Regions from separate parts of the Colwellia sp. BRX9-1 genome, predicted to be linked through region 2. Evidence: riboswitches for the same ligand, from Rfam matches in the RefSeq annotation. Region 2 holds a riboswitch; the other holds the start of a gene.
The links. Region 2 has a riboswitch for cobalamin ahead of H4J76_RS06225 (ABC transporter ATP-binding protein). Riboswitches for the same ligand answer to the same signal wherever they lie in the genome.
Positions count from the first base shown of each region.

Region 1: it holds a riboswitch for cobalamin, as region 2 does, so the genes downstream of both, cobO (cob(I)yrinic acid a,c-diamide adenosyltransferase) here and H4J76_RS06225 (ABC transporter ATP-binding protein) in region 2, are expected to answer to the same signal.

Region 1 is NZ_JACGVM010000007.1:1,903-17,278, reverse strand. It holds gene pepN (aminopeptidase N) at 1-470, shown strand, start outside; gene kdsB (3-deoxy-manno-octulosonate cytidylyltransferase) at 547-1,326, opposite strand; gene H4J76_RS08585 (Trm112 family protein) at 1,349-1,528, opposite strand; gene lpxK (tetraacyldisaccharide 4'-kinase) at 1,562-2,650, opposite strand; gene msbA (lipid A export permease/ATP-binding protein MsbA) at 2,672-4,432, opposite strand; gene H4J76_RS08570 (DNA internalization-related competence protein ComEC/Rec2) at 4,525-6,990, opposite strand; gene H4J76_RS08565 (DUF2062 domain-containing protein) at 7,052-7,564, shown strand; gene lolE (lipoprotein-releasing ABC transporter permease subunit LolE) at 7,629-8,918, opposite strand; gene lolD (lipoprotein-releasing ABC transporter ATP-binding protein LolD) at 8,928-9,611, opposite strand; gene H4J76_RS08550 (lipoprotein-releasing ABC transporter permease subunit) at 9,604-10,842, opposite strand; gene H4J76_RS08545 (M13 family metallopeptidase) at 11,175-13,247, shown strand; cobalamin riboswitch at 13,399-13,543, shown strand; gene cobO (cob(I)yrinic acid a,c-diamide adenosyltransferase) at 13,666-14,271, shown strand; gene H4J76_RS08535 (c-type cytochrome) at 15,236-15,376, shown strand, end outside.
Region 2 is NZ_JACGVM010000004.1:137,014-152,389, reverse strand. It holds gene H4J76_RS06275 (long-chain fatty acid--CoA ligase) at 1-1,745, shown strand, start outside; gene H4J76_RS06270 (branched-chain amino acid ABC transporter permease) at 1,742-2,635, shown strand; gene H4J76_RS06265 (branched-chain amino acid ABC transporter permease) at 2,720-3,793, shown strand; gene H4J76_RS06260 (ABC transporter substrate-binding protein) at 3,917-5,164, shown strand; gene H4J76_RS06255 (ABC transporter ATP-binding protein) at 5,249-6,070, shown strand; gene H4J76_RS06250 (phenylacetate--CoA ligase family protein) at 6,120-7,370, shown strand; gene H4J76_RS06245 (PaaI family thioesterase) at 7,385-7,855, shown strand; gene H4J76_RS06240 (enoyl-CoA hydratase) at 7,855-8,661, shown strand; gene H4J76_RS06235 (TonB-dependent receptor) at 9,375-12,380, shown strand; gene H4J76_RS06230 (histidine phosphatase family protein) at 12,793-13,404, shown strand; cobalamin riboswitch at 13,477-13,626, shown strand; gene H4J76_RS06225 (ABC transporter ATP-binding protein) at 13,771-14,634, shown strand; gene H4J76_RS06220 (iron ABC transporter permease) at 14,627-15,376, shown strand, end outside.

The sequences.
Region 1 (15,376 bases), on a different contig from region 2:
TGAACCGTTACCAACATGGTAATTACCAAGCATTATTGAGCACTGAAGCCAAAAAAGACATTACCGATTCAGGTGTTAAAAGTGCTATTTATGCAGAAGTTATTCGACCTGAGGCTGAAGTTAAAGAAAAATGGTTTAACATCGTTATTAATAACCCTGACAAACTAAAACTTTCTACCCTTCGTTATATTATGTGGGGTTTATTCCCTGGTGAGCAACAAGCTTTAGAAGCGCCTTATAAAGCTAAAATTCTCGCACACATTCCTAAATTAAATGAAGGAAGTGATTTAGGTTTATTAGAGTCTTTTGCCGGTAGCATGTTGCCGACACAATGTAATGCAGTCAGTGAAGCAGAATTAGCGCAACTGATTAAAGACTACAGTGGTATGAAGCCACAAGTGTTAAAGACAGTCAAAGCTAGCCATCAACAAATTGGTCGCTGTGTTAAAGCGCTTGAACTATTAAAATAATATTTCGTTAGCGTAATAAAAAGGCCTTATGTGAAAACATAAGGCCTTTTTTTATTTTATTTAATTTTATAAAAAATTAAAGCGTTAAAGCATAAGCTCTAGCTTTTTCTAGGTCTTCTGGCGTATCAACCCCTTCAACCACTAAACGAGTTTCTGCTACCGCAACATGAATTTTTTCACCTTGCCATAATACGCGCAGTTGTTCTAAAGACTCAATTTGCTCTAATTGACTGGCCGGCCATTGCACGTAATCTTTAATGAACCCAGCACGATAGGCGTAGATACCAATATGGCGTAAATAAAAATCGCCAATAGCAGCGATACTTTCCTCATTAAGAAAGCGATCTCGGTCATAAGGGATCGTCGAACGGCTAAAGTACATCGCATAACCGTGTTTATCTGTTAACACTTTAACCGCGTTAGGATTAAAAGCCTCTTCAACGTCATGGATATGCACAGCAAGTGTCGCCATTCTAGCTTGTTGCTGGTTTGTTCTTTGCTGGTCCGCTAGATTTCTGGCAACTTGAGCAATATTTTCAGCGGGAATAAAAGGCTCATCCCCCTGAACATTAACGATAACCTGATCATCGTCAAAGTTATAAATGTTCATCACTTCGGCTAAACGTTCGGTACCCGATTGATGATCGGCACGAGTTTTACAAACCTCGCCGCCAAATGCTAATACCGCTTCTTCAACCTGCTTATTATCAGTGGCCACAATCACTTGGCTAGCACCGCTTTGCTGGGCTTTTTCAACAACCCATTGGATCATCGGCTTACCATTAATATCGGCTAACACTTTTCCCGGTAAACGAGACGACTCAAACCGAGCAGGTATTACAACAATAAAAGACATTTAATTCTCCAAATATATTTAATTAGTCATTTTCAGTAATACGGCGCGCTTCACTTTCTAACAAGACCGGAATACCTTTTTCAATAGCGTAAGCAAGGCGGTCGAATCTACAGATCAATTCTTGTTGTTCTTTATTGTAATCAAGTTTGCCCTTGCATGCTGGACAAGCTAATATTTCCATTAGTTTTACATCAAATGCCATGTTTATTCTCTTATTTATCAGTTTATTTATTAGTTAACTTAGCGTGAATCTAGCCTTAATACGGCTCAGTTTATCTGCTTTTACTTTGTCAAATAGCGCATCTAAAAATGGCGTTATTTGTTTATTTTCAATATGGGCATCAACCGGTAAATACCACCAGTTATTTTTAGCAAAAGACGTACATTTTACCGCGTCTTTTTCTGTCATCAAAAGTGGAATATCGTCAGAAAAACTGACAAATTGTGCTTCATTATAATGCTGATGATCTTTGAAACCTACCGATGCTTCAAGACTAAAACCACTATCAACTAAGGTTTTAAAAAAACGGCTAGGGTCACCAATACCGGCGATAGCATTGATACACTTAGTGTTACTTTCGTTATCATTAAACTGTTGATAAAAATCAGTTAATGATAGTTCCTGCTTGGTTTTAACATTGACCACCATTTTTGCCATTAAAGTCATTGTTATTTGTGGTATACCGACTGGATAGACTTTATTATCGGTTGGCGTTGCGCCATTAAAGATAAGCGCGTCGACTGTTTTTAAACGCCATAAACCTTCACGTAATGGCCCTGCGGGTAATAACAAGCCATTTCCAAACACGCGTTTACCGTCAATAACAATAAGCTCAAAATCTCGTTCTAAGCGATAGTGTTGTAAACCATCATCAGCAATAATAACGTCGCAGCCTTGCTGCATTAACAACCTGGCACTCGCCACTCGATCGCCGCCAACCACAACAGGAATACCATGGCGTTGATAAATTAATAAAGGCTCATCGCCTGTTTCAGCTGCGCTACTGCTTGCATTGAGTAAATAGGGATAGTGCGGTGCTTGTCCGCCATAACCTCGACTAATAACGCCAACTTTCATGTTTTGTGCTAAGCATTGCTTAATTAAGTACAAAACCACCGGTGTTTTTCCGTTACCACCAATACCAATATTACCCACCACCACAACAGGGATGTCGATACCAAAAGATTTAAAAAAATACAGTTGATAGCATTTTCGTCGTAACGCGGATAGCAACCAAAAAATAACGGTTAACGGTAACAAGAACGGCACGAGCAGCCATTTTGCTGGGTGTTGAAAAAACCAAACCTTTTCAATTAAGCGCATAGCAAAATCTCAACCGTCATTTTATTCGCTAAATTGAAAGTTGTGTAATTTTGCATAAGCACCTTCTTTTGCTAATAACGTTTGATGATCGCCCTGTTCAAGAATTTTCCCTTGTTCCATAACAATAATTTTATCGGCATTTTCAATGGTAGACAAGCGATGAGCAATAACAATACAGGTACGATCTTTTTGTAAAACTTGCAAAGCATCTTGAATATGACGTTCTGACTCGGTATCTAATGCACTGGTTGCTTCATCAAGAATTAAAAAAGGTGCATCACACAATAATGCTCGAGCGATAGCAACACGTTGGCGTTGTCCACCAGAAAGTAAAGCACCATTATCACCAATATTAGTATCTATCCCGTCAACCATGTTTTCTGCAAACTCAAGCACATGAGCACTTTTAGCCGCAGCTAAAACTTCGTCACGACTGGCGTTGGGTTTACCATAGGCAATATTATTAGCGATAGAGTCATTAAATAACACCACTTGCTGAGAAACATAAGCAAACTGAGCACGTAAGTCTTTCAACTTGTATGAGGTAATGTCTTTTCCATCAATTAATACTTTACCCGCTGTTGCATCATAGAAGCGCAGTAAAATTGCACTGGCGGTTGATTTACCACTCCCCGAGCGACCAACCAAAGCTACTGTTTCTCCAGCATTCGCGGTAAAGCTTAGTTGAGTAAGCGCTAATTTTTCGTCGTTAGTATAAGAAAAATCAACTTGTTCAAAAGCAAGTGTTCCTTTGGCTTTCTCAAGTGATTGTTGGCCCGTGTCTTTTTCATTTTCTTGGTCAAGCACTGCAAAAATACTGACACAAGCCGCCATACCATTTTGAAAGTCACTGTTAACCGTAGTTAATAACTTTAAAGGTCTCAGTAGCATAGTCATACAAGTAATCACCGTTATGAAAATCCCTGGCGTTAAGCTTGCTTTCATACTTTCTAAATTGGCAACGTAAAGTACAAACGCTAACGCAAAAGAAGCGATAATTTGTATCAAGGGTACGCTGAAAGATTTTGTGGCCACCATTTTCATGCGCTGTTGGCGATTATGTTTATTTATCTGACCAAAACGTTCGAATTCACGTTCTTGTCCGCCAAAGGTTAAGACAACCTTATGAGCGTTAAAGGTCTGCTCGGCAGCAGAAGTGACTTCTCCCATCGCATTTTGAATTTTTTTACTAACTTGGCGAAAACGTTTCGAAACCACAGTAACAATAATAGCGATGATAGGAGTTATAAGGAGGAATATTGCTGATAACTGCCAACTGTTGTAAAACATAACCGCGAGAAAGCCAATCACCATAGCACCTTGTTGTACTAAGGTAAGCAACGCTTTACTGGTTGCATTAAGAACTTGCTCGGTATCAAAGGTCAGTTTAGAGATTAACGTTCCAGTAGACTCTTTATCATGAAAAGTCACCGGTAGCGCCATAATGTGTTCGAATAAATTTTGTCTTAAATCGGTAACTACATTATTACCCACCCAAGCTAAACAGTAATTACCAAAAAAATGGCAGATACCTCGGATAATAAAACAAACAATAACAAAAAGTGGGGCCCACTTCATAAAGTTAGGATTAGCATCAGTTAAACCATCATCGATTAATGGCTGTAACTGCGAGAAAAATAAAGTGTCGATACCGGCATAGCCAAGCATCCCTAATATAGCGATGACAAACCCTGCTTTGTAAGGTTTGGCATAACTCATTAAGCGTTTAAAATTTTGCCACGTTGTGGCTTGTGCGGCTACTTTGCTTTTACTTGCTAACATTCAGTCTCTCTGTGACTTCGCGATTAATTATTCATATCCAAGCCATTTTAGCGTTATTTCTTAGTTGCAACCAACTAATAATATTTACAACGTTAATTAGCAAACCAATATGGATTGATATGCAGACGATAAGATTGAATTTCAAGGGCTTGTTCGGTAATGTTTATGCGGATCATTCCATGCTCAGCAGTTGCATACGGCGTTACATTAAGCTGATGATAACGTTTAAGTACCGCTTTATTAGGCATCTTCCATCGATTCATAAAACCCGCACTAAAGATAACGGCCTCGGGTGAAACCGCTTTAATAAAACGCGTACTTGATGAGGTTTTAGAGCCATGGTGCGGCGCAACAATAACATCAGCTTTTAACTGATTAGCGATTTCAGTATTAGCGATTTCAGTATTAGCGACCAGTATTTTTTCAACTTTATGAGGAATATCACCCGTTAATAGCACCTTATATTTACCATCAGAAATATGGATCACGCACGAATTATCATTTTCTTTATCTTCAAGAACCACCGGCCACAACACAGAAAAAGTGAGACCTTGCCAAGAAAAATCATCGCCTTGTTTACAACTGTACATGTTAACAAAACTATACCTGCCAACATCTTCTACCGGTTGATTATATTTGATGTGCTTAACGATAATTTTATTTAGCGCCATTTTTTTATCGATAAAAGCCAAGCCACCAGCATGGTCGTTATCTGCATGACTTAACAGTAAATAGTCAAGAGTGGTCAAACCTTGATACTGTAAATAAGGAAAAACCACACTTTCTGCCAAGTTAAATCCACTGGGGTAACTTGCCCCAGTATCGTATAAAATAGCCTGCCCATGCCTTTCAATAACAACCGCTAACCCTTGCCCAACATCAAGGACATTTACTTGCCAATCATCATTTTTTTGTTGGTCATTAAAAAACATATAACTCAATAAAAAAGTCAGTAATAGCGCAACAGCCAGTACTTTTTTGGGTAAGGCTAAAAAATAACTGATGAAGCATAAACCGCTGATTATCAAAATAATCATTAATGTCTGATGGCTAACGTCGATAAACAGCCATTGTTGGCTCGATAAGTAACTTAGCCACTGCCAAATAAACGTTAATGATATTAACGATAACTCAAGAAAAAACATAGCCAGCGTTTCACTCAAAGGCATAGCAACCACAGCCAATAAACATAACGGAATAGCGGTAAAGCTCATCCAAGGCACGGCAATAATATTAGCAAGTAATGCAGAAAGAGGCAGTTGATGATTCAATAAAGCCGCCACGGGCAACATAAATAATGTTAAGCCTAGCTGGATAATAATTAGAGAGTGGAGCCAGGCTTTTATTTTGTCAACTTGACCATCACCCGATGTTAACAGTAACTTTCGACATCGCCAGATAACCAATAATATCAGTGATACCGCATAAACGCTTAGCCAAAAACTGACACTAAATAGACTAAAGGGTGATATTAATATAATGCAAACGATACTCAGTAATAACCAACGTATTATTGTTAATTTAACCCCCACGAGCTTAGCGCAAATAAATATTTGCATCATGATCAAGGCACGTAATGTGGGTAAAGAAAAGCCGGCCAGATAAGCATAAAATAGTGCGACTAAGCTACTAAAAGCGAAAGCCACGATACGGCTGTTCTTTTTTACCAACCATAACTTGCCTTTTTGAGTTAACAGTAAGTAAAACGGACTATAGCGAAAAAACATCAACATGAATCCAAAAGCACCACTGGCAATTAAGCCTAAGTGTAAGCCAGAAATAGCCATTAAATGCTGTGTTCCTGTTGCTTGTAAAACTTGCCATTGCTCAGCCGTAATTTTGCCACGCTCGCCAAAGGTAAGAGCAAAAATAAAATGGTGCAGCTCGTTTGTTAAAGTCAATGAGTCTATTAATGCATTGAGTTGCAGGTACAATTGTTGACGATAACTAGGCTGCGCTGCTATTAATTTATTTTTTGCTGAATGTTTTACATAGCCAGTAGCATGGAGTTCCTTTTGTCTTAACCATGTTTGATAGCTAAAACCGCCAATATTTGCAAAACCATGGGCAGGTTTTACTCGCACCGTAAGTTGCCATTTCTGGCCTTGGTTAATCTTAGTAACTTTTTTTAAGTGATCCGGTTTAACAGACTTATGATCCCAACGCAGACGAATATTTATCTTTGATTGAAGTTTTTGTTGATTGACTTCTTCAACAACAAAATTAAAACGTGATACTTGTTTAACCCTTTCATCCTTGTTTGTTTTACGCGTTAATGACTTTGGAATATTAGCAACCACACCTCTTACCGTTAAGGTTGTACCGAAAAAATCATCTGTAATTAGGCTATTAACTTGCCATATATTTTGATAAACGAAGCCAGCATAGAGTAACCAAGCACAGCCAAAAAAGAGCCCACTATAACTCCGTAACCTTTTGATGAGACAAAAAATGACAGCAAAACAAAAACAAATATAAACTTGCGAAATGTCTGGTACTATCGGTAAGAATAGTGACAAAATAGCACCGATAAAAAATGTAAATAGCCACCGTTCCATAGTGATTAATTTCCGTATCTGTCTAATCGATAAATAAAGCCTAGATAATATAAGTAAGTATATGCCTAAAAAACTCTTCAAGCGTTATATGCCGGATCACAACACCATAAAAAATAATAAACATTTAAAAATTTTTGGTGCGTCATTGCATAACCCCAACTTATGGCATTTAAACCGTAATTCTGTCGCAAAAGCTTTTGCCGTAGGTTTATTTTTTGCCTTTATCCCGGTACCTTTTCAAATGGTTTTAGCTGCTGGTGTTGCTATTATAGTACATTCGAATTTGCCACTTTCTGTTGCACTCGTTTGGATAACTAATCCGCTCACAATACCCGCAATTTTTTATGGCTGTTATATGGTTGGCATCTGGCTACTAGGCCGATCTGAAAAAGAATTTGTATTTGAAGCGAATTGGCAATGGCTGGTTGATAGTTTATCAACTATTGGACCAGCATTTTTACTTGGCTGTGGCGTGCTAGCGGTACTTTTCTCGCTAATAGGTTATTTTGCCATACATGGTCTATGGCGATATTCTGTTATCAAACAATGGAATAAACGTAAAAGTAGAAAGTAAAAATCTGCTCTAGTCTCGCGTTGGTGATAAAAATTATCGGTTAATAATATAAAAGTGAAACCCGCTACATTTGTCCTAACACCTGCGCTGGCTCAACTTTAGTTGCTTGCCATGCGGGGTAAATAGTCGCCAGTAGACTCATCAGTAAAGCAGTACAAACAGTAATTACAACGTCAGCTTGGCTTAAGTGAGTGGGAAGAAAGTCGATAAAATAGATATCACCTGATAACACTTTTACGTTAAGAAGTGTTTCTACTGCAGTAACAATATCAGTTAAATTTAATGAGATAACAATACCTAACACTGTCCCCACTAGACAACCCACGACTCCATTAACCAGTCCTTGAAACATAAAGGTCATCATTATAACGCTCGCCGGTGCTCCCATAGTTTTTAAAATAGCGATATCACCTTTTTTCTCATTGACTGCCATAATAAGCGTTGAAACAATATTAAAACTTGCTACCGCTATGACTAATATTAAGACAATAAACATCACTAATCGTACAAGTTGTATATCATTAAAAATATGGCCGTGACTTCGTGTCCAATCATAAATGGCAACATAAGTATCATCAAAGCTATAAGCAACATCACGTGTTACCTGGGGCGCTTGAAAAACATCAGCTACTTTTATGCGAATTCCCTGAACTTGCCCCTTCGCGAGATTAACCATTTTTTCGGCATGCTCAAGTGAAAGATATACAGAGTTTTCGTCAATCGTACCGCCAAATTTAAAAATGCCAACAACTTTTACTTGGTGCTTAACCGGCACCGGAAATTTAGCACTCGCTTGCTGGTTACTTTTTTGGGCAATAACACTCGATAGTAACAATTGTAGTGAGTCGCCTAATTCAAGTTGTAATTTTTTTGCAACTCCCGAACCGATAACAACACCAACCGTAGGGTTTTCGGTATTTTCATTATCAACGATCGCTTGCCAGCTGCCAGCAATCATATAATCGGCAATGGTAGAAACTTGCTGTTCTAACTTTACATCGACACCACGCACAGCAACGGCTTTGAGTTCACTGCCATGTTGCATCATACCGGTAAGTTTTATCACAGGTGCAGCGGCTATCACTTGTGGATGTTGTTGTGCTTTCGCCACGTGTTTTTGCCAGTTATCTATCGGCGTATTAATAGCAATTAGCTCACCGTGAGGAATAACCGACAGCAAATGTTGCGCTAATGCTCGTTCGAAACCGTTCATTGCTGAGAGCACTATAATCAATACCATTACACCAAGCGCAATACCGATAGTGGAAGATGCTGAAATAAACGAAGAGAAGCCATTACCGTTTCGGCTACGCACATAACGTAAACCTAAAAATAAACTTAATGATTTGGTCATTTAAAAGCCTTAACTTTCAAGGGGCGCTAACCGGCCGTGCGATAAACGTAGTTGACGATCCATTCTGGCAGCAAGTATTAAGTCATGGGTAACAATAACAAAACTGGTGTTTACCGTTTTATTAAGGTCACGTAATAACTGATATATTTGCTCTGCGGTATCAAAGTCTAAATTACCTGTTGGTTCATCAGCTAATATTAATGAAGGTTTAGTCACTAATGCCCGAGCAATAGCGACACGTTGACGCTCACCACCAGAAAGCGCGGAGGGCCGGTGCTCAAAGCGGTGACTTAACCCAACCTGTGTGAGCATTTCTTGTGCGGCAGCTAGGGCCGATTTAGGTGAATTCCCGCGAATCAGTAAAGGCATTGCCACGTTTTCTTGTGCTGAAAACTCCATCATTAAATGATGGAATTGATAAATAAAACCAATATGTTTATTGCGAAATTTAGCACGTTGCTTGTCAGATAACTGGTGGATATCAACACCGCTAATAAAGACCTGCCCTGAAGACGGAGAATCTAGTGCTCCAGCTATATGTAAAAAAGTACTTTTACCACAACCAGAGCTGCCCACTATAGCAACAAGTTCACCCGCATCTACTGACAAATCAAGCCCGTCTAAGACTTTGGTTTCAATGCTACCTTGATAATATGACTTTGATAATTGCTGACAAAGTAAACCTTTACTCATTTCGTAAAACCTCGGCAGGCTCTGTTAAAGAAGCCTGATAAGCGGGATATAATGTAGCAATAAAACTCATCGCTAACGCTGATAAAACAATACTAAACACATTGTTCACTGATAGTTCGACGGGCAAAGACTGCCCTGCTCCCAATAAATTAACACCGAGAAGGGTAAATATAGTGTTTAAATTTAAGGTTAGTATGGCGCCAACCACAGTACCGATAGTGACGCCCCAAAAACCATTAACTAAACCTTGAGTAATAAATATTTTTACCACGCCAAGACGATCTAGCCCAAGTGTTTGTAAAATACTAATTTCACCCTTTTTTTCGATAACAACCATCACTAAAGCAGAAACAATATTAAACGCGGCAACGGCAATAATTAAGCTCAACATCAACCACATCATATTTTTCTCCATGCGCACAGCAGAAAATAAAGCGCCTTGAGTATCGCGCCATGTAGTAAAATCATACTGTGGATATTGTTGTTTTAAACGTTTGACCACATGCTCAGCAGCAAAAGCATCATCAAGATACAAACGAAGTTTTTCAACGCCATCACCTCTTTGTCGATGAAGTTTTGCGCCATCTTTACTGTGAATATAAACCAGTCCTTCATCAACTTGTGAGCCAACACTAAAAATACCAGCGATGGTAAAAGTGCGTTGCACCGGAATTCTCCCCATTGGGGTAAAGACGGTTTTATTAGGCAGTGTTAGACGTATTTTATCACCCAAATCGACATCAAGTTGCCTTGCTAACGACTGTCCGATAACAATGGCAAAGCTCTGTGTCGATAGATTATCTAAATGTCCTGATACCATAGAGTTGTTAACAATATTGTGCTGCTCGAATTCAGGCATGATTCCTTGAATGAGTACACCGCGTAATGCGCCAGAATTAGCTTGTATGAGTGCTTCACTTTCCAACAAAGGAGTAACTTTTTTAACTTTAGGCGTAAGTAATAATTGTTCACGTAGGATTTGCCATGTAGGTAAAGCATTGTTTTTGTTTTGCTGAGGTTGATTGGCGACGACAATATGGGGAACTAGACCCAATATTCTCCGTTTTTGTTCACCTTCTAAACCGTCCATAACGGAAACAACGGTGATCAATGATGCGACACCCAGGACGATACCGACAATGGAGAAAAAAGTGATAAAGGATACAAATCCAGAACTTTTACGGCTACGACTATAGCGTAGCCCAATGAAAAAACTGACGGGTTGAAACATTAATTAAACTTCATCTTATGTTATTCAGTAAGAGAACTATTACTCTAGTTAAGTAGCCACAGCATAGCACAGTCAATGTTTTATTTGGCAGCAATAAAGCCAACAATTAATATTGATAAAAATCAAAGTTAAAAATATTACGATTATTTTCAGTTAGTTAAATAAAAAAATAAAAAAATCATCAGGCTTAATGTACAAAATAAAATACGGCACTGCTGATACATTATGTAAAAATTCATGTCCAAATCTAGTAAAAAGCCCTGTAACCCTTTAGTATCAATGCGTTTACCATTTTATAACCATATTCTTTACTTAATAATAATGAGATTACCATGAAAAAAATAATAACAGGTGCAGTCTGTTCTTCGTTATTGTTGCTTGCCGCTTGCAACGACAATCCAGAAAGCACTGAGACAACTAAGCAAGAAATGCCTATCATGCAAAAAACTGCATTAGCTTCAGGTATCGACAAAGCAACAATGGACTTATCCGTTCGTCCACAAGACAACTTTTATCGTTATGTAAACGGTGCTTGGTTGAACGCTAATGAAATCCCTGGAGATAAAACGTCAATTGGTGCCTTTTATGACTTACGTGACGAAGCTGATGACAATGTAAAAGTAATCATTGAAGAATTAGCAGCAACAGAAAATTTAAAAATGGGCAGCGACGAGCAAAAAGTAGCTGACTTATTCCGTTCATATATGAACATGGATGCACGTAATACTGCAGGTATGGCTCCTATCCAACCATTATTTGATAGCATCAATGGTTTAAAAGACAAGAATGAACTTGCGACATTTTTTGGTGAAAATCAAAAAAATGGTGTAGGTAGCCCATTAGCGTTTTATATCAGCGTTGACGGTAAAGACTCAACTCGCTATGCCACTCATATTTGGCAAACAGGTTTAGGCTTACCCGACAGAGATTACTACTTTGATGAAACCGAACGTTTTGCCGCATTACGTAAAGGTTATGTTGCTCATATTGAAAATATGTTCAACTTAGCTGGTTTGAAGAACGGTAAAGCTGCTGCGCAAACGGTCATGGCAATTGAAACTAAATTAGCAGGTTTTCATTGGACAAAAGTTGAAACTCGTGACAGCAGTAAAACTTACAATAAATTCGATGTCGCTGACTTAAACACAGTTACTGATGCATTTAACTGGAATGCTTACCTTGCTGCTCAAGGCGTATCAGCCCAAAAAGACATCATTATTAACCAACCTTCATTTGTTAAAGGTTTTGGCGAAATATTTGCAGCAACCTCATTAGCTGATTGGCAAACTTACTTAACTTTCCATACCTTAAGTAACTTTGCTGGTTCTTTAACCGCTGACTTAGATAATGAAAACTTTGACTTTTATTCTCAGCAGTTAAGAGGACAAAAAGAACAACGTCCAATGTGGAAGCGTGGTGTTGGCGTAGTTAACAGCAATTTAGGTGAGGTTATTGGTAAAGTTTATGTGAGCCGTCACTTTAAGCCCGAAGCTAAAACCCGAATGACACAACTTGTTGAAAACTTACGCGGAGCATATGGTGCAAGTATTGATGAACTAGAGTGGATGTCTGATTCAACTAAAAAAGCTGCCCATGTAAAACTAGCAAGCTTTGATCCTAAAATTGGTTACCCAAATAAGTGGGAAGATTACTCCGCACTTGTTATTAAAGGTGATGACTTAGTGGGCAATAAAATGCGTTCTGGTAGTGTTTCTCATCAAAAAGAAGTCGCTAAGTTAGGTGGTCCAATTGATAAGCAAGAATGGGGCATGACGCCGCAAACTGTTAATGCTTATTACAATCCAACTAAGAATGAAATTGTTTTCCCTGCAGCCATATTACAACCACCATTTTTCAACTTAGCTGCTGACGATGCGGTTAACTATGGCGGTATTGGCGCGGTTATCGGTCATGAAATGGGTCACGGATTTGACGACCAAGGGAGTAAGTATGATGGCGACGGTAACATGCGTAACTGGTGGACTGAAGCAGATTTAGCGGCCTTTAAAGTTCGCACCGATGACTTGGTAAAACAATACGATGGCTATTCAGTATTTGAAGACTTAAATGTAAACGGTTCTTTAACACTGGGCGAGAATATTGGTGATTTATCAGGGGTAACTATCGCGTATAAAGCTTATATTGCTTCATTAAATGGTAAAGAAGCACCGGTAATTGACGGACTAACTGGCGATCAACGTTTCTTCATGGGCTTTGCTCAAGTATGGCGTGGAAAAAAGGTTGAGAAATCATTACGTAATCAAGTAGCAACTGACCCTCATTCACCTGGTGAGTTCCGTGCATTAGGCTCTTTATCTAACATGCCTGAATTCTACAAAGCGTTTAACGTTAAAGAAGGTGATGCTATGTATATCGCCCCTGAGAAACGTGTAAAAATTTGGTAAGCCAATGGCTTAGTTAAATAACGTTATTATTAGAAAACACTAAAATGCCAACAACTATTGTTGGCATTTTTATTACTGAAAATTCCTTGCCTTAGATTCTATTTATCAAAAACATAAAATCAATGGTGTTTAATGCCGCTAGATATTGTAAATAATTAAAAATCTCGTAAACTAATGCAACGTAAACGTGTTTAGGGAATAAGGTGAGAAACCTTGACTGTTCCCGCAACTGTAAATTGTAGTGACTTAAGAGTTGCCAATGAGTCAGCATACCTATCCACAATAAAATCACCACCATTAACATCAATAAAATCGTGCGGGAATACACGGTAAATTGCTATTTTTTAAGGGACCCCCTTAACGTTAGCCTTGCCTTTTCTCCTCTTTAAAATGACTATAATTATCAATAGGAATACTCATGGTTGACGAAACACAAAAAAGTGAAAAACACCAAGCACGCATGCAAAAAGTAAAAGATAAAGTTGATGCAAGAGTTGATGCTGCCACTGATGAACGCGGTATATTAATTGTAATTACAGGTAACGGTAAGGGTAAGTCAACATCAGGATTTGGCACGCTAACTCGCGCAGTAGGACACGGTCTAAACGCAGCAGCCATTCAATTTATAAAGGGCACTTGGGCTTGTGGCGAAAGAAATGTCCTAGAAAAGCTCGGCGTACCTTTTCACGTGATGGCAACAGGGTTTACTTGGAATACACAAGATAAATCAACCGATATTGCCGCTGCTCAACTTGTTTGGAAAGAAGCAAAGAAACTATTAGCTGACGAAACCATTGATGTTGTGCTACTTGATGAACTGACTTACATGCTGTCGTTTAAATACCTTGATCTTGATGAAGTATTAGACGCCATCGCTAATCGCCCGCCTATGCAACATGTAATAGCCACAGGCCGTGGCGCACATCGTTCACTCTTAGAATTAGCTGATACGGTTAGTGAAGTGCAATCGATTAAACATGCTTTTGATAATAATATAAAAGCACAAAAAGGTATTGATTGGTAATAACTCAGCCGTGTTGATACCAACTACGTCATGCTGATACCAACTACGTCATGCTGAATTTATTTCAGTATCAGCATGGCGAAATGACAACCTAAAATCGAGCTTTCATGTGTTACACGCATAATGTTTGAGATTGATCTCTTCAGATCACTTTTACTACAAAGACGACCTATCTTAATTTTAATAAGTAGTCCGCTTAGCCACCACAGCGGTCGTTCATCATCTAATAATTAAAGCTTACTTTGATAAGTATTGCAGAAGTTAGCTTTTGGTTTTTCTTTAGGTTGACTGTTCGCTCAGGCTGTGTAAAAACACTCAGCTTACAATTTTTATGCAACGCTATGTAAATTCAAAGGTAGTTTGACACCAAACTTACTACAGATTTAAATCTACAGAGCCTTTTGTCGTTGATATTTCCAAATTACGCAAGTTCAAAATAGTTTTCACACAGCCTGCGCTATCAGTTGACCTTAATATTTATGTATTAAAGGTTCGTTAAGCTTTTCTGCCCTTATTGGTTTGTTAGCTGGCATTCACCCGGCAAAAAGTGCCGCTAAATTAGCCCCCATAAAAGCGCTGCGCACTGAATGATTTATTCAGTGTTATCGGATAGACAAAGTTATTTACCTACTTTATTCATAAGCTGTTAGTTTTTCATTAACGTCTACATCATTGATCTATATCAACGTCCTTCCAAGAAAAAATAGAATCCTCAAGTAAGAACAACTAGACTAAAAATCAACCTAATAGTGGAAAGCGCTATGTGTAATTTTTTTGGAATCATCTGCTTTTTAACTTGTACTGCTATCCCAGCAGAGTCTTTGATATCACCAGAAAAATGCTTATCTATACAATTTGTAGATATCAATAAGCAAGAAAAAATTCTAATACTATTGAGACTTTACTCATGGTTTTGATCAGCGCTTTAATTAATTCAACTTAAAAAAGTAATTAAGGAATAACAATGAAATACATTCTATTCACTTTACTTATCGTTTTGTCATTAACGCTATTCAGTTGTGATAAAGGGGTTGATTCCCCACGAGGATTTAGCCTGCCTAAAGGTAATATTGAAACAGGTAAAACAGTTTTCTTAAAGTACCAA
Region 2 (15,376 bases):
TTGCTTTGCTGGGTGACAACCGCCCTGAATGGGTTTGGGGTGAAATCGCTGCACACGCAATGAGTTGTTATTCCATTGGTATTTTCCAAGACTCGCTTCATGAAGAAGTAATTTATCTGCTCAATAAAAGTAATGCGACCGTTGTTATCGCTGAAGATGAAGAGCAATGCGATAAGCTTTTAGAGCTTGGTGATGGCATACCTGATGTGAAATGCATTGTTTATTGTGATCCGCGAGGTATGCGTAAATATAATGATCCTCGGTTAGTCAGTATTGAAGACATCTACAAACAAGGTCAGACAATAGACCAAGCATCACCAGATAAATATGAAGCACTCGTTAACGCCACGAAAGCTGAAAACACCGCGATTTATTGCACAACTTCTGGTACTACGTCTAAGCCTAAAATTGCTTTGTTGGCGGGTGGTAATTTTGTCAAACATTGTTCATCGTATTTACGTGCTGACCCTCGTCAGCCTGGTGATAACTATGTTTCAGTACTGCCTTTACCTTGGATCATGGAGCAGGTTTATGCGGTAGGTCAGGCATTAATTGCTCGCCAAATTGTTAATTTTGTTGAGCAGCAAGAAACATTAATGGCAGACCTTCGCGAAATAGGCCCAAGCTTTGTTTTACTGGCGCCTAGAGTTTGGGAAGGTATTTTAGCGGACGTGACTTCAAGAATGATGGACTCTACACCGCTAAAACAAAAAATCTTTAATTACGCGATGAAGTTAGCCGAAAGCGCGCAAGCAAAAGGAGAAAAGTCTTGGTTGGCTGACGTACTATTAATGAAAGCACTCCGTGATCGTTTAGGTTTTACCTTCTTAAAATCTGCCGCAACAGGTGGCGCTGCTATGGGACCTGATACCTTTAGATTTTTCCAAACGATTGGGGTGCCGCTTCGTCAACTTTATGGACAAACTGAATTGTGTGGTGCTTATACGGTACATCAAGAAAATGACATTGATTATGACAGCGTCGGTGTTGCTTTTGATTGCGCCGATGTAAAAATAATTAATGAAGATACTCAAGGTATTGGCGAAGTCCTTGGCAAAACAATTGGTATGTTTACGGGGTACATTGATAATCAAAAAGCATACGACGATGACGTAAAAGATGGTTGGATGCACACGGGTGATGCTGGCTATTTTAAACCATCAGGCCACCTGGTTATTATTGACCGTATTAAAGATTTAGCCAAAACCAGTAATGGCGACCAATACTCTCCGCAATATATTGAAAACAAATTGAAATTCTCATCTTTTATTGGCGAAGCGGTTATTTTGGGTAAAGACAAACCTTACCTGTCGGCGATGATTTGTATACGTTTTAGTATCGTTTCTAAGTGGGCTGAGCAACAAGGTTTATCCTTTACCAACTACACCAGTTTGTCTGCGTTACCGGAAGTTTATCAAAAGCTAACTGAAGAAGTTTCAAAGGTTAATGAGACACTACCCGATGCACAAAAAATCAATAAATTCTTATTACTTTACAAAGAACTTGATGCAGACGATGGCGAGTTAACACGTACTCGAAAAGTTAGGCGTTCAGTCATTGCTGACAAGTATGGCGACATCATTAGCTCTATCTATGATGACCAAGAATATGTTGATGTTGATACGGTGATCACCTTCCAAGATGGCGGTAAAACGCGTATCCAAACTCAATTAAAGGTCGCAACATTATCTAATAAAAACAATGTCTGCGCCCCATCTGCACATGAACAGAGGAAAGCATCATGAATTTTGAACTTCTATTTCAGTTAATTACTAATGGCCTGATTGTCGGTTTGTTATATGGCGTTGTCGCGATGTGTTTTGTGCTGGTTTATAAATCAACACAAATAGTTAACTTTGCTCAAGGTGAATTTTTACTGATTGGTGCTTGGGTGTGTTGGGCATTCTTAATTTACATGGAACTGCCCTTTATCGTTGGGTTCTTCTTAACGTTATTTTTTATGGCAGGTTTTGGTGTGTTGCTGCAAATGATTGTGCTTAGACCGATGATCGGCGAGCCCATTATCTCAGTCATTATGATCACGATAGGTTTGTCCATGTTCTTTCAAGCGTTAATGAAGTGGATTTTTGGCTTAAACCCACAAAGTTACCCACAGGTCTTTGAAAAGCAAAGTATCGAAATATTTGGTTTAAATGTTGAAGTGGCTTATTTGCTGAGTACCGGTATTGCTTTATTTGTGATGTTGGCTTTCTTCTTTTTCTTCAAATATTCAAAACATGGTTTAGCGATGCGAGCGACTGCCTTTGATCAACAAGTAGCTCAAAGTTTGGGTATATCGGTAAAAAGCGTCTTTGCGATGAGCTGGGGAATTGCTGCTACGGTGTCAGCAACTGCCGGTATTGTTATTGGCTTAGTCAACGGTGTTTCAGATTCGTTATCTATTATGGGTATTAAGGTTTTTCCAGCGGTAATTCTTGGTGGGCTTGACTCTATTGTTGGTGCCATCGTTGGTGGATTGTTTATTGGTGTTTTAGAAAATGTTGCTGAGTTCTTTGACAGTCAATACTTCCATATTGGCAACATGTACGACATCGCTCCTTTTTATGTGTTGTTAATTATCTTGTGGTTTAAACCTTACGGTTTATTCGGCACAAAAGATATTGAACGCATATAGCCATTGATAGGATTATTCATTAATGAGTTGTTGCTAGCAGTTAAATAGAACACTCATTTAGCAAACCAGTTTAAGGAGTAAATTATGTCGAGTTTAACGATGCGCCCGTGCGGAGATTTTCGCACTAGTTATAAACAAGATAATACTATTTTCGAAACAAAAAACATTAGAATTATGGCAATTATCGCTGTCGCGTTTTTAATTACAGTACCGCTATTTTTTGATGGTTATATTCTAAGTTTACTGATTCAAATGTCGTACTTAGGCATTGCAGCACTCGGACTAAATATTTTGGTTGGTTATACCGGGCAAATATCTTTAGGCCATGGTGCGTTCTTTGGTTTTGGTGCATTTGCATCAGCCTGGCTAAATATGTCAATGGAGATCCCCGTGTTTCTCTGTATACCTTTAGCTGGGTTTTTAACGATGGCTGTGGGCATGATGTTTGGTATGCCTGCAGCAAGAATTAAAGGTTTATATCTTGCGATAGCAACGCTGTCTGCTCAGTTTATTCTTCAAGATTTCTTTGCTCGAGCTGATTGGTTTTCTGGAGGGTCTTCAGGTTCAATGGCAGAGCCTGTTAATTTATTTGGTTACGCTTTTGATACAGACCAAAGCTTTTACTACATCGCTTTATTTGCTTTTGTCTTTATGTTTATTTGGGGCTGTAATTTAATAAGAAGTCGAGATGGTCGAGCTTTTGTTGCGGTACGCGACCATTATTTATCAGCTGAAATAATGGGCGTTAAATTAAATAAATATCGTTTGTTGTCATTTGGTATATCGTCTTTTTATGCGGGTATTGGTGGTGCGTTATATGCGCACTATTTAGGTTATGTGTCGGCTGAAGGCTTCACTATTTTTCTTTCCATTCAATTTTTAGCGATGATTATTATCGGCGGCTTAGGTTCAGTGAAAGGCACCATGATGGGGGTGATTTTTATGGTGTTATTACCTGAATTTCTTGCTGGTGGGGTTGGCATGATGAAAGAAACCACTTGGGGAAATATTCCTATGGTGATTGATGGTTTAGCTTTCATTAAAGAAATGGCCATTGGTTTAGTGATTATCTTGTTCTTAATCTTCGAGCCTGAAGGTTTAGCGCATCGCTGGGCTCAAATTAAAAATTACTGGAAATTTTACCCTTTTGCTTATTAAAGCTTAAGTATCAGGGAGAATAAAAAGCCAGTGAGATTTACTTGCTGGCTCAATAAACTAAAAAATAATAATGGCAACTACAGTAATTGTATTAGCCAATCACATTACAAAAGGATTATTACCATGCAGAAAAAACTATTAGTGCGTTCAATTATTACGTGTGCGGTATTAGGATCAAGTGGACAAGCAATGTCAGAAGATTCAGTATTTGTGGGGCATTTGGCTGATATGTCTGGACCAACCGCTTTTGTAGGTAAAGTATATGCTGACGGCGTACGTGATTCATTAGCCTATATTAATGAGCATGGCGGCATAAAAGGGACCAAGCTTGAATTTGAAACTGTTGATTATGCTTATAAAGTGCCACAAGCCATTTCTAATTATAAAAAGTGGAAGTCACGTAAACAAATGGTCGCGATGCAAGGTTGGGGTACTGCTGACACCGAAGCGTTAATTTCTTTTGTTGCTAAAGACAAAGTCCCTGTTTTTTCAGCTTCCTACTCTGGGCATTTAACTGACCCAACAGGCAAAAACCCAGAGACTAAAAAACCAGCACCTTATAATTTTTTCTATGGCGCCTCATACTCAGACGCTTGTCGGGGATTAGTGCAATGGGCAGCACAAGATTGGAAAACAAAAGGTAGCTCAGGCAAACCTAAATTTACCCATATTGGTGCTAATCACCCTTACCCTAATGCACCCAAAGCCGCTTGTGCAGAATATGCGATAGAGCTCGGTTTTGATGTGCAACCACCGGTTGTTGTTTCAATGAAGCCCGGTGACTTTAAAGCACAGTGTCTGAGTTTAAAAAGCTCAGAATCTAATTATGGTTACATAGGTAACTTAGGGGGGTCAGTTCAATCCTTGATTAAATCATGTAATACCATAGGCACAGATATTCAATTTATGTCGAATATCTGGGGAGGCGATAAACAAGTTTTCCAAGCGGCAGGACCAGGTATTAAAGATTATATCTTCCCCACCATGACACCTTTTTGGACAGACGACGTCCCAGGTATGAAATTAGTACGCGAAATTTCAAAAATGTCTGATGAATCAGGAAATGAATCACGTTCACATCACTATATGCGCGGTGTTTGCTCTGCTTACTTTATGAAAGAAGCGATGGAGTGGGCGAAAGACAATGGCGGCATTACCGGCGAAAATATTAAAAAGGGTATGTACGCAAATACTGACTGGGTTCCAAAAGGTTTAGAGGGCGTTTGTTTAGCCGCTAACTGGACTAATGAAGACCACCGAGGCGTTAACCAAGTAAACATCTATAAAGGTAATTATAACGACGGTGATATAAAAATTGAAAAAGTGACGTCGGTTACTTTAGATCGTCGTGATGATTGGTTAGGTTACTAATTTTCATTAGTTTTTATTTATTTTAGCCTCATAAAGGCAGGAAATAATTAAGCGTCTGTCTTTATGAAGTTTTACGGAGTATTTATGTCACAACCTGCAGTTAAAATAGCAACAGCTAAACCGCTATTGTCAGTGAATAATATTGAAGTTGTTTACGATGACGTCATTCAAGTTTTACGCGGAGTTTCGTTAGATGTTCCTGAGGGGGATGTCGTCACTTTATTGGGGCCAAATGGTGCTGGTAAATCGACCACTTTAAAAGCGATTTCAGGTTTGTTGAAAAGTGAAAAAGGTGAAGTTACTCGCGGCGACATTACCTTTATGGGGGAGCGTATTGACAGTAAAAATGCTGAAGACGTAGTGCGCAGTGGTCTATTTCAGGTAATGGAAGGCCGACGTATTATTGAAGATATGACGTCACTTGAAAACCTAAAATTAGGCGCATATACCCGCAATGACAAAAAAATTAATCAAGATATCGAAATGGTCTATAACTATTTTCCTCGCTTAAAAGAACGTACCGGATTAGCAGGTTATTTGTCAGGAGGAGAGCAACAAATGTTAGCGATAGGTCGAGCATTAATGGCGCGCCCTAAAATGATCTGTCTTGATGAACCTTCCATGGGCTTGTCACCACTTTTAGTGAAAGAAGTGTTCGATATTATTGGAAAAATCAATCGTGACCAAGGTATTACTATGCTGCTGGTTGAGCAAAATGCCAATTACGCGATCAAAGCAGCAGACTATGGCTACATTATGGAGTCAGGAAAAATAGTGCTTGATGGCACGCAAGATCAATTGCTAAATAATGAAGATGTAAAAGAATTCTACTTAGGCGGTGGTAATGAAAACCGCAAAAGCTTTAAGAATCTTAAGTCTTATAAGCGTCGTAAACGTTGGTTGTGATTTTTTCAATAATAAGACCCGCAAATAATATTAAGGAATGAACAACGATATGAATAGCTTCTATGATGACAAAGAACACCAAAGTGAACTGCAGCGAGAAAACACATTATTTGGGCAATTACCCGCGCAACTTCTGTTTGCTCAAAGCCAATGCCCGTATTACCAAGATAAGCTGGCTGATATTACCCTTGAAAAAATAAGCTCTAGAGCTTTACTTGCTTCATTGCCGATAATGCATAAATCAGACTTAATTGCTTTGCAACAAGCACAACCTATTTTTGCGGGTCTAGATGCTAAGTCAGCTAATATTGGGCGAATTTTTCAATCACCAGGGCCGATAAACGACCCAGAAGGTGATGGTAATGATTGGTGGCGAATGGGTCGTGCCTTTTATGCGGCTGGTTTTCGCGCAGGAGACCGTATACAAAATTGCTTGTCTTATCATCTTACGCCGGGCGGTTTTATTATGGACTCGGGCGCGAAAGCTTGTGGTTGTGCTGTTATACCCGCGGGGCCAGGACAAACGGAACAGCAACTTGAGATAATTGAAAATTTAAAGCCCTCAGGCTATTGCGGCACACCCTCATTCTTGAAAATATTATTAGATAAAGCTCAACAACAAAATAGAGACATCTCTAGTATCTCTAAAGCTTTAGTAACGGGTGAGGCTTTACCCGAGGGCTTGCGAGGTGAATTACAAGCACGAGGGGTTGAAACTTTGCAAGCCTATGCCTCAGCAGATGTGGGTTTAATTGCTTATGAAAGTGCGCAGTCTGATGGGTTAATTATTGCTGAAGATATTATTGTTGAGATTGTCAGGCCGGGCACAACAGAGCCCTTGCCTGATGGTGAAGTAGGTGAAGTGGTCATCACTAATTTTAATAAAGATTACCCACTAATTCGTTTTGCAACCGGTGATTTATCAGCCATAAAAGTAGGAGTAAGTGCCTGTGGTCGCACCAATAAACGTATTAAAGGCTGGTTAGGTCGTGCTGATCAAACCGCTAAAATAAAAGGGATGTTTGTACATCCTATTCAAATTGAACGAGTACGCCAAGCCCATACTGAAATTGCTAAGGTTCGTTTGTTGATCACCAGTGAAAACTTTAATGACAGTATGCTTTTACAATGTGAAATTAACCATGAAAACTATTCGATTGAGCAAGAAGCCGCGCTGGTATTAGCTATTTCGTTAAGCCTAAAGTCTATTACCAAATTATCAGGTAATGTGGAATTATTACCACTAAAGCAATTAAAAGATGATGGCAAAGTTATTGATGATTTGAGAACGCTCTCTTAATTTAAGGAATAAATATGAACAGCAAAGCATTTCAAGCGTGTTACCCAGACGATTTAAGTCATTGTTATGGTTGTGGCACCAATAACCCCGAGGGGCATCAGTTAAAAAGTTATTGGTCTGGTGAGAAAACAATTGCTCATTTTACCCCTGAGCCTTACCACACAGCGATCCCTGGTTTTGTTTATGGTGGTCTAATTGCGTCATTAATTGATTGTCACGGCACAGGAAGTGCCTCTGCCATGGCGTATCAGTGTGAAGATCGAGAAATGGGCAGCTCTCCTGCGCTACGTTTTGTTACTGCTGCGCTGAATATTAATTATCTAGCGCCAACGCCTCAGGCGGTTGAACTTGAACTAATAGGCACATTTGTTGAAGTAAAAGAACGAAAAATAATCGTAGAAGTTACTGTCTCAGCTAAGGGGGTTACTTGTGCAAAAGGGACGGTGATCGCTGTAAAAATGCCCGCAACTATGGTGGTAAAGTGATGAGTAACTCAGCACAGCCCTATGTTTTATCTCGGATGTCAGGTCGAGTGCTATGGCTAACATTAAATAGACCTGAAGCAAGAAATCCACTTTCTTCAGCCATGATCTCGGCACTGAAATCGTCAATAACCTTAGCGAACAATGACCGTGAAGTAAAAGTTATTGTGATCACCGGCTCTGGTAAAGTATTTTCGGCAGGTCATGACTTAAAAGAAATGAGTGGTAGAACGTTAGATGACCCGTTAACGCGCGAACAGCGTGTTAACGACGTTTTAAATAGTTGTGCAGACATGATGATGTCATTAGTAAAATCACCCAAAGCAATTATTGCTTGTGTGCAAGCCACTGCAACAGCAGCTGGATGTCAGTTAGTGTCAATGTGTGACTTAGCGATTGCCAGTGAAAATGCTAAGTTTTGTACCCCTGGCGTTAATATCGGTACTTTTTGTAGTACACCTTTGGTAGGCATTGGAAGAAATATTCACCGCAAACATGCTATGGAATTAGCGTTAACAGGCGATCTTTTTTCAGCAGCAGACGCGGTACGTTTTGGTTTAATTAATCGTGCAGTACCTACTGATTTTCTATTGGAAGAAACAGAAAAGCTGGCACAAAAAATTGCCAGTAAATCTGCCATCGGTATAAAAGCGGGTAAAGAAGCCTTTTATCAGCAACTAGAAATGCCAATTGAAACTGCTTTTGCTCATGCTGGCGCAAGCATGGTTGCAGCGATGCTTTCAGAGGAATGTGAGGAAGGTGTTTGTGCTTTTTTTGATAAACGTGAAGCGAAATGGGGAGAGATTTGAAACCAGTTTGTAAGCTTTATTAGGAAATCACTTAATATTTTATGTTGTTTTTTTCCAAAATTATTAATTGAATATATTAATAATTTAAATCTTTGATATTTAAAGAATAGGGCATTGAATGACGTTCGTCAATCAATGCCCTATTTCTGTTTATCAATGTCTACTTTCTAAATTACACTCAACTCTGTTTAAGAGATAATTGACTTATTGAAAGCATGTGATTTGATTTCACACTTTACACTAGTTTTATATTTTGTCTTTTTATCGGATTTTACCTAATTGTTATTTTTTTGTTAAAAGTACGAGGATGTTATTTTTAAGTGTGAAGTTTAGTGGGGTTTTAACTCTAATATCCATAATTTCATTGCTTTTACAATCGTTGAAGTTGATTTTTATGTGGTATTTTTTCAGTTGTTTAATAAAAATTTATTATTTTTATTAAACAACTACGTCTAAATATTTATTAGCTTGTTGTTAATAAAGGTGAATTTTAACTTTTTAATCTAGATGCTAATAAAATTGTATAGCGGTAATCAAAGTTATCCTAATGCCAACAGTATCAGAGTATTCTGCTGAGTACTTTCTACAGCTTTTTTCGTACTATGCTTGTAAAGTCACTTTGTTTGGGTAAGAATGCAATAAAGTGTTACTTTTTTGTAACATTTTTGGTTTGTTCAAATAATAATTATTAAATACTGGAGATAAACATAATAATGAAAAATTCAAATATAAAGCGAAGCTTTAATCGCTCGTTAGCTGCTATCGCAGTTGGGGCATGTTTAGCTGCGTCTCCGATGACTTTTGCCGATAATGTTAGTGGCTCTATTTACGGTAAAGCCATTCAGGGTAAAAGTGTAACAATTAAGAACCCAGCGACAGGTTTTAAACGCGTTGTTGTTGTTGGTGAAGATGGCCGTTTTAACTTTTCTAAGTTGCCGACAGGCAAATATACTGTCGACAATGGTGTAGATACTCGAAACATCTTAGTCGCTATTGGTAAGGGCAGTAATGTTGATTTTACAGAAGTTTCTGAAATTATCTCTATTGTGGGTAATTCTTTAGTTAGTATCGATACCACATCGGTAGAATCGACTTCAGTCTTTACTGCTGAGCAAATAGACTTATTACCGGTAGCAAGAGATTTGACATCAGTTGCTTTGTTAGCTCCTGGAGCAACAGCAGGTGATTCTGGTTTAGGAAATGGTAATACTGCCTCTTTTGGTGGTTCGTCAATTGCTGAAAATGGTTATTTTATTAATGGTTTCGATGTTACTAATATTCGTAACTTCACCTCTTTTGCTGACCTTCCTTATGATGCTGTTTCACAGCAACAAGTTCGCACTGGTGGTTATGGCGCAGAATACGGTCGTTCATTAGGTGGCGTTGTTAGTTTAGTAACTAAACGTGGTTCAAATGAATGGAAATTTGGTGGCTCAATTGAATCTACGCCAGCAAGTTTTAGAGAAGATGGCAAAGATGTTACTTCTCGCGATCCTGATTTAGAATACTCTAACCGTTATTCTTCATTCCGCTCAGCTAATGAATTTGACTCTTTATCCTATAATGCCTATGCATCAGGCGCTATTGTTGAAGATAAACTATTCTTTTTTGGCTTATTTGAAGGCCAAGATGATGAAAGCAATACCTTTGGCAAACAAACAAGTGAGACAATGAAAGACGACTCACCAATGTACTTGTTAAAGCTTGATTGGAATATCTCAGACGACCATTTATTAGAGATGACTTACATCGATAATGAAGAAACACAAGAATTTACCTCATACAGTAACCCTGAAGGTATGTATTACACTGGGACTCATGGTGAAGCTGCTGACCCTTATGAGATCACCAAAGGTGGTGATGTTACTATCGTTAACTATACCGGATTTTTAACTGATGATTTCTCAGTAAGTGTTCTTTGGGGCAACATGACCAATGAACTAGAAACGCGTAACCCTGATATCGGCCCTGGCGCTGAATGTGAGTTAGTATTCGATCGCCGTGAAACACCTTCAAGTTCACAAAGCATTGGTTGTTGGGGTATTGCTCAAGGCCAAAGTACTGTGCCTGAAGCTGGGATCGCTTCTGATACTGATGAACGCGACTCTTTACGTTTAGGCGCAGAATGGATTCTAGGTGAACATACACTTCGTGTCGGTTATGACCAAGAGAAATTTACCTCGACTAAACGTGGCACTACCTTTACAGGTGGCGAATACTGGCGCTGGCATGTAGCTCAAGATGTTGACGGAGCAGGCGGACAAAGTGTTAATGGTGCTTTTGTAACAGCAGGTGAAGAATATATTCGCCATAGAGAAAGTAATACGGGTTCTGCTTCTTATGAAGTTGAAAACACAGCATTTTATATAGAAGACACTTGGCAAGTTACTGATGAGTGGATGGTATACTTAGGTTTGCGTTCAGAAGGCTTTGAAAACCGCAACGGTGATGGCGATTCATTTGTTAAATCTGACAGTGAATTGGCGCCGCGTTTGGGCTTCTCTTGGGATATGGATGGCGATGGTAACAAAAAACTTTTCGGTACTGCCGGGCGTTACTTTATGCCAATCGCGGCTAATACAAATATTCGTGCTGCAGGTACTGAATGGAGCTATGAAGAGTACTTTTATGTAGACAGTGCTGATGAAAATCCAATCACTGCTGCTCCTGATAAAGTGGGCGACGCTATTGGTACAAGAAACTCTAACGGTGATGAGAAAGCGCCTGATTCAAGAACCGTAGCGGCAACAAACTTAAAACCTATGCATCAAGATGAATTTATTCTTGGCTATCAACAGCAGGTTGATGACTGGATTTTAGGTGCCAAGGCTATTTACCGTGAAGTTAAAGATGGCATGGATGATTACTGTTCTCATCAGCCATTTATCGATTATGCAACAGAGAATGGTTATAATGATTTCGATTATAAATCAATGGCTGGCTGTATGATGATGAACCCAGGTAATGATTTTTCTATTGCGCTGGATCTTAACAATGACGGTAATTACGAGGTAGAAAGTGTTCCTGAAGAATACTTCGGCCTAGAAAAATACAAACGTACTTATAAAGCTTTAGAATTCACTTTCGAGAAGCCTTTTGCTGACGGTTGGTTCTTGCAGGGCTCTTATACTTTAGCTAAAAGTGAAGGTAACTCAGAAGGTTATGTTAACTCGACTCTAGAGCAAGAGGATGCAGGTTTAACACAAGACATTGATAATGCATTATTTCAGCATGGTGCCTATGGTGCTTTACCCAATGATCGTCGTCACACCTTTAAAGCTTTTGGTGCATACCAAGTTAATGATGAGATTTCAGTATCTGTTAATTTCAGTTTACAATCTGGTCGTCCAAGAAACTGTGTTGGTTTTATCCCACTTGACGAACTTAGAGATGAGTTAGGTGTTGATGCTGGCGGTTTAGCTAATTACGGTGCTTCATCGTTTTACTGTGGTGGTGTATTAGGTAATCGTGGCGATCAAGGCCGTACTCCATGGGTTAAAAATGTTGATCTAGGTTTAACGTATAAGCCGGAATATGTTGATGGCTTAACCGTGAAAGTCAATGTTAGAAATGCCTTTAACTTTCAAGAAGTCACTGAATACAATGAAACAGGTGACGTAGGCTCGGCTTCATCGAGACTGCCTAACCCTAACTATACGACACCCGTAAACTACCAAGCTCCACGTAGAATTACACTGACTGCTCGTTATAGTTTCTAATTAAATAGTAAAGTTAAACATATTTAAATTAGCCAAGCCGTTCAGATAAACTGAGCGGCTTTTTTATAGATGAATTTAGGCACTTTTTGCTATTACATTAAAGCATTAAGAGAGAAGCCCCCGGACCGCCTTGGTTTTCAACAGTATCAAAAGAACAAAACGAATTAGCAGGTATTTTACCTTTAAATCTAGGGTCCTATTATGATGGAAATGAGGGATTAAAACGTGCGTTTTTTCCGTAAACGTGAGGCTAAATGGCGAGGTAGTTAAGTGCTCATTTTGCTAAAGTGAACAACATTGACGCGCATGCTGTCGCTTATAAGTGCACGGCTATTTGTCATAGTACTTACGCAATATTGAATTTAAGGTTACGCTATGCTTTTTTACACTATATATATTAAGAGGTAATGCTTTGCTACAGCGGACTTTATATTTATTACGCCATGGTGAAATTGCTACACCGGGTATTTTAGCCGGTAAAACAGATGTCGCACTTTCTGAAAATGGCTTGCAACAGCTGTGGGACGTTAGCCAAAAATTACCAGAGATATCCTTTTGTATCAGTTCACCTTTGCAACGTTGTCAGGTGTTTGCCAAAGCATACTCATTAAAATACAGCATTAATCTCCAATTAAGCGATAACCTTAAAGAAATGAATTTTGGTGATTGGGATGGAAAAACCTATCAAGCCTTGTGGCAGATAAAAGCCAGTGCTGTGCAGCCTTCACTGGGTGATTTTTGGCAAAACCCTTGGCAGCATACTGTGCCTAATGGTGAAGCTATGGCTGATTTTGTCAAGCGTGTCGATACTTGGTGGCAAGAATGGCTTGCAGACGCACCCGAAGGAAATACCTTGGTGGTTGCGCATGGTGGTGTTATCAAACACTTAATTGCGCGTGTACTTAATTTGCCTATGCCGGGCACGGTTCACATGAGTCATATTGATATTCCTTATGCGGGGCTAGTTAAAGTTAATATTTATACTGATGATAGTGGCGTTGATTGGCCAAAAATAGTGTGGTGATAAGTTACCTCGATAAGTCAATGAATTCGGTGTTATTGGCAATTAAACCTTGCTATTTTTAGTGAGCAGACGATAATCTCCAAACAAAATTATATAACTCATTTTTAATGTGGGAATGTGGTGAAAAACCGCAACTGTACCCGCAACTGTAAAAGCCTTTTAGTGGTATTTAATAACCATAAAGCTTAAGTCAGGATACCCATTAATTTAGAGTCATTTGCCTATCAAAATGACAGGCAAAACCAACAAAGTCGAGCGGGTTTACTCGAACATTGTATTGTCGACTCTTGAGTTTTCATATACTAAGAGATTGATTGTGCTCTGTTTGATGCTCCTTAAGTGTCAATAGTATGTGAGTAGCAATTTTTGAATAGTAGCCAGGATCAATCCTCATCAATAAATACCGCTAATACCGCATTGCTTTCAGTGCAGCATCTTTCTTGGCATGCCGACAGCCAACTTATTTTAGATGATATTTCTTTCACCATTAAAAAAGGCAGTTTTACTGGTATTTTAGGGCCTAATGGTGCCGGAAAGTCTAGCTTACTTCGCTGCTTATATCGTTACGTAAAACCTGATTCTGGTTTGGTGGAATTTAATCAAAAAGATATTTGGAAAAAGTATGACGCCTATCAATATGCGCAAGATATCGCTGTAGTTTTACAAGAAACACCCACCCATTTTAACTTAACTGTTCATGACGTTGTTGCGCTGGGTTTACTGCCACACAAAGGTCTATTTACCCGTGATCAAGCCAGCGACCGACTCAAGATAGACCGTGCTATTAAGCAGGTTGGCTTAGTGGATAAAAACTTACAAAATTTTGAACATTTATCCGGTGGAGAAAAACAACGCGCACTTATAGCTCGTGCTATCGTGCAAACGCCCAGCTTACTTATTATGGACGAGCCAACCAGTCATCTTGATGTTCGCTATCAAATTCAGGTTATTGAATTAGCTAAATCGCTAGGCATCACGGTTATTGCGTCTTTTCATGATTTAAACCTTGCCAGTGCGATGTGCGATCAACTGCTGGTGTTAGATAAAGGTAAACTGGTTAAGCAAGGGTCACCACAAGCGGTGATCACCTCTGAAATGTTATCAAATGTATTTGGTGTCTGCGCGCAAGTTTCTCTTCATCCACAACATAAGGTTCCTCATATTTCTTATTTCTATGGCTACGATACTCAAGAAAAAACGGCAGAAAGTAGAGCGTTACCTCATGTTTAAGGTCAATCATTCGGGGATTATTTTTCTGACCTTAGCTTTCGGTGTTATCAGCTTTATTGCGTCGTTATCTTTAGGTGCGGCAGATATCAGTTTTAGCGATGTTACTTCGAGTCTACTGGCTAGTTTATCCGCAGATAAAGACGCTAGTGAGGTGATTTTTTATGAGCGTATTATTTGGGAGTTACGCATGCCGCGCGCCATTTTAGCTTTTTTAGCGGGTTGTGGCTTAGCGGTTTCTGGGCTGATTTTACAAACGGTAACGCGAAATCCATTAGCTGACCCTTATCTTTTTGGTATTTCTTCAGGGGCTTCTTTAGGAGTCGTTATATCTATTGTTTTATTGGGCAGCACTATTTCTGTTGTAACACCTGTCGCGGCTTTTGCGGGCAGTTTAGTGGCGATGCTAATGTTGCTAATGATCTCTGGTCGTCGGCAAAGTCAACAAGTTGAATCTATGCTATTGGCTGGCGTAGCGTTATCGTTTTTGTTCAGCTCGTTTACTAGCTTGTTACTTTATCATACCGATCCACAAGCGGTTACGGCGATATTATTTTGGACTATGGGCAGTTTTTCACGTGCGCAATGGTCAATTTTATGGTTTCCCGCGGTCGTTATTATTAGCTGTGTCATTATGATGTTAGCGTATCGACGCCAACTGAATGCAATGTTGTTAGGCGATGAAAGTGCTACAACCTTAGGTATTAATGTTAACCGCTTTCGCTTAGTGATGTTGGTACTGAGT